DNA from 2 places in the Roseateles cavernae genome. Region 2 is predicted to be linked to the other one. Evidence: predicted binding sites of a transcription regulator. Region 2 holds the regulator's gene; the other holds the start of a gene.
The links. Region 2 encodes sigma-54, which starts transcription at its own class of promoters, with help from an activator protein. Its sites were predicted from a motif close to TGGCANGNAANCTGCTTT; they were not measured.
Positions count from the first base shown of each region.

Region 1: ABGI63_RS18280 (PEP-CTERM sorting domain-containing protein) is a predicted target of sigma-54. The motif match lies at 4,994-5,011, and genes of this name have one in related genera.

Region 1 is NZ_JBDPLH010000007.1:114,607-121,628, reverse strand. It holds gene prsT (XrtA/PEP-CTERM system TPR-repeat protein PrsT) at 1-649, shown strand, start outside; gene ABGI63_RS18295 (GNAT family N-acetyltransferase) at 737-2,029, shown strand; gene ABGI63_RS18290 (S1C family serine protease) at 2,026-2,796, shown strand; gene ABGI63_RS18285 (glycosyltransferase) at 2,862-4,007, shown strand; gene ABGI63_RS18280 (PEP-CTERM sorting domain-containing protein) at 4,106-4,939, opposite strand; gene ABGI63_RS18275 (DMT family transporter) at 5,092-5,940, opposite strand; gene ABGI63_RS18270 (nitroreductase family protein) at 5,937-7,022, opposite strand, start outside.
Region 2 is NZ_JBDPLH010000001.1:1,160,831-1,167,852, reverse strand. It holds gene ABGI63_RS05550 (serine/threonine-protein kinase) at 1-53, opposite strand, end outside; gene argS (arginine--tRNA ligase) at 91-1,797, shown strand; gene ABGI63_RS05540 (SPOR domain-containing protein) at 1,794-2,453, shown strand; gene ABGI63_RS05535 (thiol:disulfide interchange protein DsbA/DsbL) at 2,516-3,184, shown strand; gene lptA (lipopolysaccharide transport periplasmic protein LptA) at 3,268-3,864, shown strand; gene lptB (LPS export ABC transporter ATP-binding protein) at 3,861-4,634, shown strand; gene ABGI63_RS05520 (RNA polymerase factor sigma-54) at 4,639-6,144, shown strand; gene ABGI63_RS05515 (bifunctional diguanylate cyclase/phosphodiesterase) at 6,230-7,022, shown strand, end outside.

The DNA.
Region 1 (7,022 bases), on a different contig from region 2:
CCCGGCCGGCTACGAGCTTGAAGGAGATCTCGAAGCCCAGCAGAAGAATTGGCCCAAAGCGGTGGCGGCCTACCGCAGCAGCCTGGACAAACGTGCTCAAACCGACTTGGCCATCAAGTTGCATCGCAGCCTGCTGGCCGCAGGCAAGGGGGGGGAGGCCGCCACCTTCGAGGCGGCATGGCGCAAAGACCGCCCCAAGGACAGCGCGTTTATCTTCTACCTCGGGGACGGCGCGCTCTTGCGCTCCGATCATGGCCAGGCCCTGACGCTCTATCAGGAGGTCCTCAAACTCCAGCCCGACAACCCGGCCGCCAACAACAATGTGGCCTGGTTGCTCAAGATGACCAAGAAACCCGGCGCCCTGGCGTATGCAGAAAAGGCCAATCGCCTGCGTCCCAATCAGCCTCCGTTCATGGACACGCTGGCGGAGATTCACGCCGATGCGGGGCAGTTTGACAAGGCCTTAGAGGTTCAGCAGCAAGCCGTGAAACTGGCGCCCGATGTGCATTTGCATCGACTGCATCTGGCACGCTATTACCTGCGGGCCGGGCAGAAATCGGCAGCCCAGGACGAGCTGAAGAAACTGGCTGAACTGGGCGACAAGTTTGCCCAGCACGATGAGGTGAAAAAACTGCAGGCTGAACTCTGAGCCGCAAATGTGACAGCTTGTGAGTGACACTGGGCTCTGTTAGCCTCGCCCGCATCAGGGTAGAAGGCGGCCAACGGAGAATGTGGCATGACGCAAATTCAGCGATCCAGTTTTAGGAAGAAGTTTCACCATGGACTGCGGCGTCTTTTCGGCGTGTTGCCGGCCCCGGCGCGCTTCGAGATTTACCGTCGGATGGTTGATTGCGACCCCGATCCCGATGCTCGGCTGCAGCTGAAGATTGCCGAAACTCGCGAAGAACTCGAGGACTGTTTCAAGATTCTTCACGATGCTTATGTGGCCAGCGGCTTCATGAAACCCGATCCTTCGGGCATGCGCATCACGCCGTATCACGCCTTGCCTACCACCACCACGCTGTGTGCCAAGTACGACGGGCGCGTGGTTGGCACCATCTCGATGATCAGAGAAGGTGTGTTTGGTTTCCCGCTGCAGTCTGTGTTTGATCTGGAGCATGTGCGGGCTCAAGGCGGCCAGATCGCCGAGATTTCCGCCTTGGCGGTTCATCCGGACTTCCGTAAAACGGGGGGAGCCATCCTGTTCCCGCTGATGAAGTTCATGCACGAGTACTGCACCGAGTTCTTCGATACCCGGCATCTGGTGATCGCGGTGAATCCCGAGCGGATCGAGCTCTATGAGGCCTTGTTGTATTTCCAGCGCTTGCAGGAGACCGTGGTCGACAACTACGACTTCGCCAATGGCGCGCCGGCCGTCGGTGCCACGCTTGACCTCAAGCATGCATCGGATGTTTTTCGCGCCGGCTATCGGGGCCGGGCCGCTCGCAAGAATCTGCACAAATATTTCTTCCAGCTCAAGCTCGAAAATATTCAGCTGCCGCGGCGGCGCTATTTCACGACCAATGATCCGGTCATGACGCCGGCCCTGCTGGACCACTTCTTCAACAAGAAAAGCAAGGTGTTTGAGGAACTGGATGATCGGAAGAAAGCGCTGCTCTGGTCCATCTACGGTTTGGTGGAGTACCGCTCGGTGCTGCCGATGCTGCGCGGAGACGCTGTGGCCGGACATCCCTTGCGTCAGCATCAGCGCTACTCGATCCGTTGCCCCGGCGTGGTGACCTTTGATACGCCGGAGGGTAAAAGGCCTTTTGTGCTGCATGTCATCGAGGTCTCGCTATCGGGCTTCCAGGCGGAGTGCAAGCTGGATCTGGAGCTTGGGCAGTCCGGCCAGGCGACGATAGAGCTGGGTAAATCCGAACATTCGACGGTCACTGTCTCGGCGGTGCGCCGGCGTGAGACCGATGCCGGCGTCTTCATTGGTTTCAGGCTTGATGAGCCTGATCGCATCTGGCGTCAATGCGTGGCCGCACTCGAGGTCGGTCAGACCTCGGATGATCTGATGCAATGAAGCGCCGGCTGCTGCTTCTTCGGTCGGCATGTGTCGCGGGCCTGCCTTGGTGGGCGGCGCCGGCGAACGCCGATCTGCCGGCCTTGATCAAGCGGGTGAAGCCGTCTTTGCTATTGGTCGGCACCTATGCGGAGACCGACAGTCCCCGGTTCGCATTTCGCGGCACCGGATTTGTTGTCGATGATGGTCGGCACGCGATCACCAATGCCCATGTGCTGCCACCGGCCTCGGACGAAGAGCGGCAGCGAAAGTTGGTCATCCAGGTGCCGCAAGGCGATGGGCGCTGGAGCATGCGGTCGGCCACCGTGCTCAGCCTTGACAATGCGCATGATCTGGCGCTGCTGCGTTTTGATGGCCCCGAAGTCCCGGCCCTGCAACTGAGTCAGAGTGCCAGTGCTCAAGAAGGGCAGGCGATCGCCTTGATGGGTTTTCCGGTCGGTGGTGCCCTGGGCTTTTCCCCGGTCACGCATCGGGGCATCATCGCAGCGATCACAAGCATTGCCTTGCCACCGCCCAGTGCTCAGACACTCAATGCCCGGGCGATACGCCAGTTGCGCGACGGTGCTTTCGATATTCTCCAGCTGGATGCCACGGCCTACCCCGGCAATAGCGGCGGCCCGGTCTTCAATCTGGATACGGGCGAGGTGCTGGGCATCGTCAACATGGTCTTCATCAAGGGCAGCAAGGAGACCGCCTTGACCCAACCCACGGGAATCAGCTACGCCATCCCTGCGCACTATGCGGCGAGCTTGCTCGCCAAGCGCTAGCAAGCTCGGCGCTGCCGCCCTTCGCCAATCAATATTTCTTTCACTCCCACCACGCAAGGTCCGCCATGAGTCAGGTACAGCCCTTGTCGATTTGCATGCTCTCGGACGATTTCCTGCCCGGAGCGACCGGGGTCGGGACGCATTTGCAGGCCGTCGCGGGTCATCTCAGCCGGCGCGGCCACCGCATCAGCATCATCACCTCGCGTCGGTCCGGTGAGCCGGAGCAGGAGGTCTGGCGCGGCGTGCAGGTCTATCGCGTGCCGACGCTCAAGCTGTTCGGTTTCTACCAGGCTCTGCCTTCGGGTGCCGAGATCGAGCGTCTGCTGCGCAAGATACGGCCCGATGTGGTCCACCATCATTATCTGGGGGTGATGCTGCTGCGCGCGCTGAAGGTCTGCAAACGACTGGGGCTGAAGCAGGTCTACACCTATCACATGACCGAGGATCACCTGACCCAGCCGCTGCCGATGCGGCCATTCCGACGCCTCATTGTTCGAAAGATCGTCTCGATCTGCAACCGCGTCGATCTGCTGATCTCGGTGTCCAAGAACCTGGCTGAGCAGTTGCCGACCAAAGGCATACACACACCGGTGCATTTCATCAGCAACCCGGTCGACTTTGCGGATCCGCAAACGGTTGAGCCGATGGCCAGGGAGGCCGGTTTCGTGGTGATGTTTGCCGGGCGCTTGAATCCGGAAAAGAACATCCCCTTCTTGCTGCGCAGTTTCGCGCTCATGCTGAAGCGGGTGACGGATGCTCAGTTGCTGATAGCCGGGGCGGGCGCCGATCTTGATGCTCTTCAGAGGCACTGTGTGGCCCTAGGCATTCAAGAGCGCGTCAAGTTCCTGGGTTTTCTGAACCATGATCTGCTGGCCCGCTACTACGCGGCTTGTGATGTGTTTGTGCTGCCGTCTTGGGTCGAGACTCAAGGCCTTGTGGCGATGGAGGCCATGTGGTTTGCCAAGCCGATTGTGGTTGCTCGCAGCGTGGTCTCCGCGACCGAGTTGGTCGATGAAGGTGCCAACGGTTTTCTGGTCGAGCCGGAGAATGACCAGGAACTTGCCGATCGCCTGGTGCAGTTGTCCGCCGATGCCGGCCTCAGAGCCGCGCTAGGCGCTGCGGGTCGGCGCAAGTCGACACAGTACGAGGCCGAGTCAGTGGTTGACTTGATGGAGTCAAGCTATAGAGAGGTGGCCGCGACAGCGCGCTGATTGCTGGGCCTGCCCGAGACGGGGGCGAACCTATCCGGGAATGAATGACAACAAAAGAGGGCGCCGAAGCGCCCTTTGTGCTTATCGGTGAGAACCGATCAGCTTTGCACGCTACGGCGGCGGCGGGCGCAGCCCAGGCCGAACAGAGCTGCACCGACCAGTGCCAGCGATGCCGGTTCCGGAACGGTCTTGATCAGGTCGAGCTCCAAGTCGATCTTGGTCGTGCTGCCGCTGAAGTTGATGACGGTCTGCAGGGCACCGACATTGCTCAGATCAGCGCCACCACCGGCGGAGATGCGGATCGCGCCGCTCGGCAGCACGGCGTTGGGGCCGACGAAATCGGCAAACGAGATCGCGCCCTGGTCCGGCACGCCGCCATTGACAGCGCTCGATTGCAAGATCAGCTTGGTCCACTGAGTGGCGCTGGTGTAGACCTCGATGGTGAAGTCAAAGCCCAGATCCGACTCAAGCACGTCAATCTTGAAGGCGTTGGCGGTCGCTGCCAGATTCTTTCCACCCAGACCCGTGTAGTTGATTTGGCCTTCGAAAGCAGCCTTCGTCGATGCGGTTGCACCGATATCACCCAGCACGCTGCCATCCCAACGAACGTAGGCTTGGCCGTGAGTGCCAGCAGCGGTGCTGTAGCTCAGCACGCCACCGTTGGCCGAGGCTTGGATGCCAGCGCCGGTGTTGTCAGAAGCGACAGAGCCATTCTTGATGACAAAAATGTCTCGCTGACCGCCGATGATGCTGGCGGCCGGGCCGGAAACGCGGCTGTAGACGCCATTGGCATCGGTCACGTTGTCCAGCAGGACGCCGGTAGCAAGGGTACCTTGATTGACAGAGAAGTCATCAATCACAACACCAGCGTGAGCAACATGACCGGCCAGGGTCAGTGCGGCTGCCAGTGCAACTTTGCGCAGAATCGTCATATCCATCTCCTTATCGAAAAGCTGCTCGAAGGGGCAGCCCACCCGTGCATTCTTTAAGCAGAGATCGTGCCATTGATGTTTTTACTATCTAGATCAATCACTTAGGGGGCGATCTTACGGGTCAAGTGGCCGGAGGGGATCGTTCGTGTAAATTATTCCGACAGTGCTTGTCGGCTCGGGGTCCCTTGGTGCTGATGCAGCATCGCAGCACCCAGCAATATCAGCGCGATACCTGCGGCTCTGGCTGGGCTGATGTGCTCGGCGAAAACTGTTGCCCCGATCGCAACGGTCACCAGATTGGCGAGTGCAAGTTGGACCGGCACGATCAGGGAGGCTCGCCCGCGTTGGAATGCTGCCTGAAGCAGTATCAAGCCTGCGATGTTGAAAATCACGACGCCGAGTAGCAAAGGGTTGCTCAACGTCTGCAGCGAAAGCGAGCTGTCTCCAGTCTGCGTCTGCGCGGTCAGCGCTTCGGTCAGCGCAGCGCCCATGCCAAAAGCCAAGCCGACGACGATGGCCAAAGGAAGCTCTCGCTGGCTGGACCGCCGGCCTAGATAAAGAATGACGCTGCCACCGATGGTCAATACGGCGGCAGCGATCAGCAGGCTGGTGACGTCGGGTGCGATCAAGGGCTTGGCCTCGGCCTGCCAGGACAGCGCCAATGCGCCAGCCACCGTCAGCGCCAGGCCCAACCACTCCGCGCGGTTCATCCGTTCTTGCAGGAATACAACCGCCATCAGCACCAGCAAGACATCACCGGCCGACATCAGGGGTTGAACCAGCGAGATTTCGCCCAAGGCGGTGGCCTGGACAAAAAGCACCCAACCGATGATTGTGCTGCCCAGGCCCAGCAGCCAACGCCAGTCCGTCAGCAGTGATGCCGCGACACTGCGCCAGGAGGCATGTCCGATCTTGGGTTGGTGCTCGGCGGACAGCTTCCATAGAAAGTAGCCCAGCTGAATAAAGAGCGTCGCCAGCAAGGTGGTGATCACCACGATCATGATGGCGCTCCCGCCTGGGTGTTGATGATCAGATCCTCCAGGGGTCTGCGAAGCGAGCGCGAGCTGGGGGAGGGGCCAGCGCCGACCCTGCCCATATAAACCGCTGCTCGGGCTAAATCGGCGCCGATCAGCAGTTCAAGGCGAGACTTGACGTCGATCGCTGCCGCCATGGCTCCGCTGACGCTGGAGAACCGTCGTTGTTCTCGGGCGTATCTTGCGAAGACGAGCGGCGTCACCTCCGGCTGCAGCTGCAGCTGCAGCTCCGTGGTTTTCAGCCAGAAGCGCTGCATGGCCCGGCCGGCTTCGACGTAGTCATCGACGGTCTTGGGCTGTGCGGGCGCGTACAGCACAAAGTGGGCCGCGCAGGCCAGGCTGGGGGCGAAGTCCATCTGCAGCCGAGGCGCCCAGGTGCCGGCGAGAAATCGATTGAAAAATTGCACCCGACCCCAGCTCTTCATGACAAAGCGCATCAAGCGGGTCGTGGCCGCATCGACGCCCAAGGCCTGGTCAGGGACCTTGGTCGCGCTGAACTGGCAATCCCAGTCGATGATGTCGCAATGCACCCGGTAGGCTTCGGGCGTGGTCAGGCGCAGCCGGGCCGAGCGAAACATCAGCAGGGCGGTCTGCAGCCGGGTGGCAAAGCCCTCCAGCCAGTGCACCTGATAGCCGGCCGGCAAGCAGTCCTGCAACTGCTGTTTCTCGGCCGCACTCAGTGCACGGGTGCTCAGCGGTCGGCGCTGCACGCTGCGACGCTCGATCTGCTCGATCAGAGCATCCCGCCTCATGCTCGGGTCGGCGTGGAGGCGCAGATCGAAAGTCGGCTTCGATTCCGGCAGCCCGGTCCGCCGGCTGATATCCAGAACTAGGCCATGAGCGCTCGCGGCGATCGCCGCGGTTTCAAGCAGGGCGCCCAGTGAAATCTGACTTGGATGCCCGTCAAGGTCATAGACGCAGTGCTCGCGCGTATCGAAGCCGTGCACAACGACATGCTCGGGCGAGAGGATCTCGAAGCGCCACGGCTGGGTGTTGTCGCCGCTGGGTGCCCAACGGGCGAGGTCCAGAATCTGCAGAACTTGATCTCG
Region 2 (7,022 bases):
AAGTCGGCATGGGCGGCGGGAATGGAAGAGGCGGGGCCGGAGTCCGTGACCATGGCGGGCATCATATGCGCGCCCCGTAGAATTGCGCCCATGATTCAAGCCAAGCAGGATTTGCTCGCCGCCCTCGGCGAGGCCATCCAAGAACTGAGCCCCGGCGCCGAACTGGCCGCCGCTTTCGAGTCCCCCAAGCAGGCCAGCCATGGCGACCTGGCTTGCACCGCCGCGATGCAGCTGGCGCGCCCGCTGAAGAAGAATCCGCGTGAGCTGGCGCAAGCCCTGATCGAGGCGCTGCAGCGCCGCCCGGCCTTCCAGCAATGGGTGGACGCACTGGAGATTGCCGGGCCCGGCTTCATCAATATCCGCCTGAAGGCCGCCGCCAAGCAGGCCGTCGTCGCCGAGGTGCTCGGCACCGGCGCCGGTTTCGGTGCGCAGCCGGCCAATGGCCAGCATGTGATGGTCGAGTTCGTCTCGGCCAACCCGACCGGCCCCTTGCACCTGGGCCATGCGCGCCAGGCCGCGCTGGGCGATTCGATCTGCAGCCTGTTCGCGACCCAGGGCTGGGACGTCACCCGCGAGTTCTATTACAACGACGCCGGCGTGCAGATCGCGACCCTGGCCAACTCGACCCAGTGCCGCCTCAAGGGCCTGAAGCCCGGCGCTGCGGGCTGGCCCGAGTCGGCCTACAACGGTGAGTACATCCAGGACATCGCCGACGACTTCCTGGCCAGGAAGACCGTCAAGGCCGATGACCGCGAATTCACCGCCTCCGGCGACATCGAAGACCTGGACAGCATCCGCCAGTTCGCCGTCGCCTATCTGCGCCACGAGCAGGACCTGGACCTGCAGGCCTTCGGCCTGAAGTTCGACAACTACTTCCTCGAGTCCAGCCTCTATCAAACCGGCGCGGTCGAGTCCACGGTGGCCAAGCTGCTGGCCTCCGGCAAGACCTTCGAGGACGGCGGCGCGCTGTGGCTGCGCACGACCGACTACGGTGACGACAAGGACCGCGTGATGCGCAAGTCCGACGGCAGCTATACCTACTTCCTGCCCGATGTGGCCTATCACATCGACAAGTTCCAGCGCGGCTACACCAAGTGCATCAATGTGCAGGGCACCGACCACCACGGCACGATCGCCCGAGTGCGTGGCGGCCTGCAGGCCGCCGATGTCGGCATTCCGCAGGGCTTCCCCGACTATGTGCTGCACAAGATGGTGCTGGTGATGCGCGGCGGCGAGGAAGTCAAGCTGTCCAAGCGCGCGGGCTCCTATGTGACCATGCGCGACCTGATCGACTGGACCAGCCGCGACGCGGTGCGCTTCTTCCTGACCAGCCGCAAGGCCGACACCGAGTTCACCTTCGACATCGATCTGGCGCTGAAGCAGAACGACGAGAACCCGGTGTTCTATGTGCAGTACGCCCACGCCCGCATCTGCTCCATCATCCGCAACTGGGTGGCCGCCGGCGGCGACGAGAGCCTGCTCGGCACTGCCGATCTGAGCCTGCTGACGGCCCCGACCGAGGCCGCGCTGATGCTCAAGCTGGCCGACTATCCGCGCATGCTCAGCGGCGCGGCCGAGGGCCTGGCGCCGCACGATGTGGCCTTCTATCTGCGTGATCTGGCCGGCGCCTTCCACAGCTACTACGCGGCCGAACGGGTGCTGGACCAGGCGCCCGAGCTGACCCGCGCCCGCGCCGCATTGCTGGCCGCCACCCGCCAGGTGCTGCGCAATGCGCTGGCCGTGCTGGGCGTCAGCGCGCCGGAAGTGATGTCACGTGAAACTCTGGAGAATTCATGAGCCGAGCTCAAGCGCAGCGTCAGCAGCGGGGTGGATTTGTGCTGGGATTGATCGTCGGGCTCTTGCTGGGGCTGGGCGTCGCGCTCGGCGTGGCGCTCTACATCACCAAGGTGCCGATTCCCTTCATCAACAAGGTGCCGCAACGCACGGCCGACCATGACGCGCAGGAAGCCGAGCGCAACCGCAACTGGGATCCCAATGCCGCGCTGAGCCCCCGTCCGGGCGCCAAGGCGGCCAGCGGCGTGCTGAGCCCCGCCCCGGTGCCGGCGCCGGCTGTCGCGACGCCTGCACCCGCGCCCGCCAGCCCCGCGCCGGTCGCGGCCGCCGCGCCGGCCGCCAGCACCAAGCCCGTCGCGACCGCGCCGGCCACCACTCCAGCCACGGCGCCCGCCAAGGCGGCGAGTGCCGCCGCTGCCGATGCCTATCTCTACTTCGTCCAGGCCGGGGCCTACACGCGCTCCGACGATGCCGAGCAGCAGCGCGCCAAGCTGGCGATGCAGGGCTTCAGCGCCAAGGTCTATGAGCGCGAGCAGTCGGGCCGCGTGGTGTTCCGCGTGCGCATCGGACCGATGGACGGCCGCGACGAGGCCGAGGGCCTGCAGCGCAAGGTCGAGGCCGCCGGCATCGAGGCGAATCTGGTGCGCGTCCAGCGCTGAGCAGTCAACTCGCTTAGGATGCAGGCGTTATCTGTTACTGCTGCCTCGCAAAGGATTTCAGGATGAAGCGTCGTGATTTTTCTGCCCAGCTGGGCTTGTCCGGTCTGGCCCTGGCTGTGCCGGGCCTGAGTCTGGCCCAGGGCGGCCCGCAAGAGGGCAAGCATTACCAGCGCCTGGCGCAGCCGCTGCCGGGCACGCCGGGCAAGATCGAGGTGGTGGAATTCTTCTGGTACGGCTGCCCGCACTGCAATGCCTTCGAGCCGGTGGTGGCCGACTGGGTCAAGCAACTGCCCGCCGACGTCAGCTTCCGCCATGTGCATGTGGCTTTCCGTGCCAATGTGAAGCTGCACCAGCGCCTGTTCTATGCACTCGAAGCGCTGGGCAAGGAAAAAGACGTGCGCGCCCGCGTCTTTGCCGCGATGCACCGCGAGGGCAAGGCCCTTGACAGCGTCAAGGCCATGACCGAGTTCCTGACGCCGCTGGGCATCGAGGCGGACAAGTTCACCCAGGCCTACAACTCCTTCGGCGTGCAAACCAAATGCACCCAGGCCGAGAAGCTCAGCGAGGCCTACCGCATCGACGGCGTGCCGGCCCTGGGCGTCGGCGGCCGCTTCTGGACCTCGCCGGCGCTGGCCTCTGCCGGCCAGCGTGTCAGCGAGATCGAATCGGGCCAGCGCGCGCTGGCCACGGTCGACTTCCTGGTCCAGCGTCTGCGCAGCGGCAAGGCCTGACCCCGCCCGGGCCCCAATCCGGGGCTAGAATGGTCTGCAAGAACTGTGCCGCCATGAACAACAGACCTGCCCCCCTCCGATCGATGCTGCTTGCCCTGGCGCTGGCCGCCGGCGGCTGGGCGGGCTCCGCGCAGGCCGAAAAGGCCGACCGCAACAAGCCGATCAATATCGACTACGACCGCGGCGGGGTCGACTTCGTCAAGCAGCGCACCGAGTTCAGCGGCAATGTCGTGCTCAGCAAGGGCAGCATGGTGATGCGCGCGGCCCGCATGGATGTACGCGAGACCAGCGACGGCTACCAGCAGGCCTATGCCAGCGGCGAGACCGGCAAGCCGGTGACCTTCCGCCAGGCCCGCGATGTGCCGGGCGAGGCAGTCGAGGGCTCGGCCGACCAGGTCGAGTACGACAGCCGCTCCGACACCGTGCGCTTCGTCGGCAATGCCGTGGTGCGGCGCATGCGCGGCGCCACCGTGGCCGACGAGGTGGTCGGCGCGGTGATCCATTACGACAACCGTTCCGAGGTCTTCAGCATCGAGGGCGGCCAGGCCTCGCCCCACCCGGCCGGCCGTGGTCGCATGGTGCTGATGCCGCGCGCGGCGGCTTCCGAGCCGGCCGCTTCCGAGCCGGCCCTGCCGCTGCAGACCAGCCCGGGCTTGCAACAGCCGCGCAAGCCTTCATGACGGCCGCCGCCCCGGAACCCAGCGCCGCCGTCAGCCGCCTGGAGGCCGAGGGCCTGCAGAAAAGCTATGGCGTGCGCAAGGTGGTCAAGAACGTCCATCTCGATGTGCACAGCGGCGAGGTGGTTGGCCTGCTGGGCCCCAACGGCGCCGGCAAGACCACCAGCTTCTACATGATCGTCGGCCTGGTGCGCGCCGATGCCGGCGAGATCCGCATCGACGGCCAGGCCGTGCAGCGCCTGCCCATCCACCAGCGCTCGCGCCTGGGCCTGTCCTATCTGCCGCAGGAAGCCTCGATCTTCCGCAAGCTGACGGTCGAGGAAAACATCCGCGCGGTGCTGGAGTTGCAGCAGGACGAGAACGGCCGCGCCTGGTCGAGCGCCCGCATCAACGAGGCGCTCGAAAAGTTGCTGGACGAGCTGAGCATCGAGAAGCTGCGCGACAGCCCGGCGCCGGCGCTCTCCGGCGGCGAGCGCCGCCGTGTCGAGATCGCCCGTGCGCTGGCCACCCAGCCGCGCTTCATCCTGCTGGACGAACCCTTCGCCGGCGTCGACCCGATCGCGGTGCTGGAGATCCAGCGCATCATCCGCTTCCTGAAGAGCCGCGGCATCGGTGTGCTGATCACCGACCACAATGTGCGCGAGACCCTGGGCATCTGCGATCGCGCCTACATCATCAGCGAGGGCACGGTGCTGGCCGAGGGCACACCGCACGAGATCGTCGACAACGCCGACGTGCGCAAGGTCTATCTGGGCGAACATTTCCGAATGTAAGCCCATGAAGCAAAGCTTACAGGTCCGCCTCAGCCAGCATCTGGCGCTCACCCCCCAGCTGCAGCAATCGATCCGCCTGCTGCAGCTGTCGACGCTGGAGCTGAACCAGGAAGTCGAGCAGATGCTGGCCCAGAATCCGCTGCTCGAAACCGAAGAGGAATCCCCCGACGCACCGGCCGCGGCCGAGCTGCCCGAAATCCGCAAGGCCCAGGACGAGATCGGTGCCGACAGCGGCGCCGGCGAGCCCGAGACCACGCCCGAGATCCAGGCCGAGGACTTCGGCGCCACCGAGCGCGAGGACTGGGAGAACGGCACCGAGCGCGATGACTTCGACGGCATCCGCGAGCTGCCGAGCAACAGCGGCTCCGGCAGCGGCGACGAAGACGGCGAGCGCCCCGAGCAGGACTCGCCGGGCCTGAGCCTGCAGGAGCACCTGAACCAGCAGCTCGCGGGCATGATGCTGAGCCCCGAGGACCGCGCCGCGCTCTATGTGCTGATCGAGTCGCTCAACGAGGACGGCTATCTGGAGGACAGCCTCGAAGAGCTGGTCGAATCCCTCGCCGGCGATTCGGATGCCGAGGCGCGCGACGAGTTGCTGGACCGGCTGCGCTGCGCGCTCAAGTGGTTGCAAAGCCTCGAGCCGCTGGGCGTCGGTGCCCGCGACCTGCCCGAATGCCTGATCCTGCAGCTGCGCGCACGGCCGCGCAGCGAGGCCCAGGTGGTGGCCATCCTGGTGTGCAAGCAGCATCTGGAGCTGCTGGCCAGGCGCGATCTGAAGAAGCTGATGGCGCTGACCGGCGCCGACGAGGCCTTGCTGCGTGAAGCCCAGGCCCTGATCACCAGCCTCGAGCCCAAGCCGGGCCGCCAGTTCGCGCGCGGCCAGGCCCAGGCAGTGATCCCGGACGTGATCGTTCACAAGGTCGGCCGCGAGTTCCGCGTGATGCTGAACCCCGAGGTCGCACCCAAGCTGCGCATCAACGAGCTCTATGCCCAGGCGCTGCGTGCCACCCGCGGCGGCGTCAGCAACTCGCCGCTGGGCGCCCAACTGCAGGAAGCGCGCTGGTTCATCAAGAACATCCAGCAGCGCTTCGACACCATCCTTCGCGTCTCGCAAGCCATCGTCGAGCGGCAGAAGGGTTTCTTCACCCATGGCGAGCTGGCGATGAAGCCGCTGGTGCTCCGAGAAATAGCCGACGAGCTGGGCCTGCACGAGTCGACCATCTCCCGGGTGACGAATGCCAAGTACATGGCGACCCGCTTCGGCACCTTCGAGCTCAAGTACTTCTTCGGCTCCGGCCTGAACACCGAGGCCGGCGGCAATGCCTCCAGCACGGCGGTGCGCGCGCTGATCAAGCAGTTCGTCGCGGCCGAGGACGCGGCCAAGCCGCTGTCCGACAGCGCGCTGTCGAACATGCTCGAAGAGCAAGGCATCCAGGTCGCCCGCCGCACCGTCGCCAAGTACCGCGAAGCCCTGAAGATCGCGCCGGCGAATCTGCGCAAGGCCATGTGAGGCGACACAGGCGCTGCGCCTGTTGATACATATCAAGAGCGCCAAGAGGGTCAGCGGCTATCGTGCCGTTCCTGCCCTCCAGCTCATGCACAACGCCCATCTCAGCCCCCATCGCCCGGAGAGACATTTCCTGCGCCAATGGCTGGCCCTGCTCGCCGCCGCCAGCCTGGCCTGGATCGCGGCAGCCTGGTGGCTGCAGGCCGAGCGCAGCGCCCTGCACCGGCATGAGGGCGAGAAGCTGCAGGTGCTGGTGCAGACGCTGGACGGCATCGTCTCGCAGCAGATGCTGGCGATCAAGGCGGCGCTGGACACCGTGGCCGTGCAGCGCCGGGGCTGGCGCGCCGAGCGGCTGCCGCAGGACAGCGCCGCGCTGCTGCAGACCCTGGCACGCGCCATGCCCGGCGTGCGCGTGCTGATGCTGGTCGATGCCCAGGGCCGGGTGCGAGCCAGCTCGGTGCCGCAGCTGCTGGGCCTGGATGTGCGCTCGCGCGACTACTTCAGCGTGCCGCAACAGCGGCCCGACCCCGGGCTGCTCTATGTCTCGCCGCCGTTTCGCAGCGTCATGGGCGTGCACACGCTGACCCTGGCGCGGGCCCTGTTCGATGCCCAGGGCCGCTTCGAGGGCGTGGTCACCGCCAGCCTGGACCCGGACTACTTCCGCCTGGTGCTGGAGACCGCCCAGCCCTCGCCCGACACCTGGAGCGCGCTGGCCCATACCGGCGGCCTGCTGTTCAGCATGACACCGCCCGATGAGCGCTGGATCGGCCGCAATCTGCTGGCCATGCCGGACTCCATCCTGGCCCGCCATCTGGCCAGCGGCCAGAACGCCAGCCTGCACCGCATGCGCGCCCAGATCAGCCAGGACGAGCGCCTGGCCG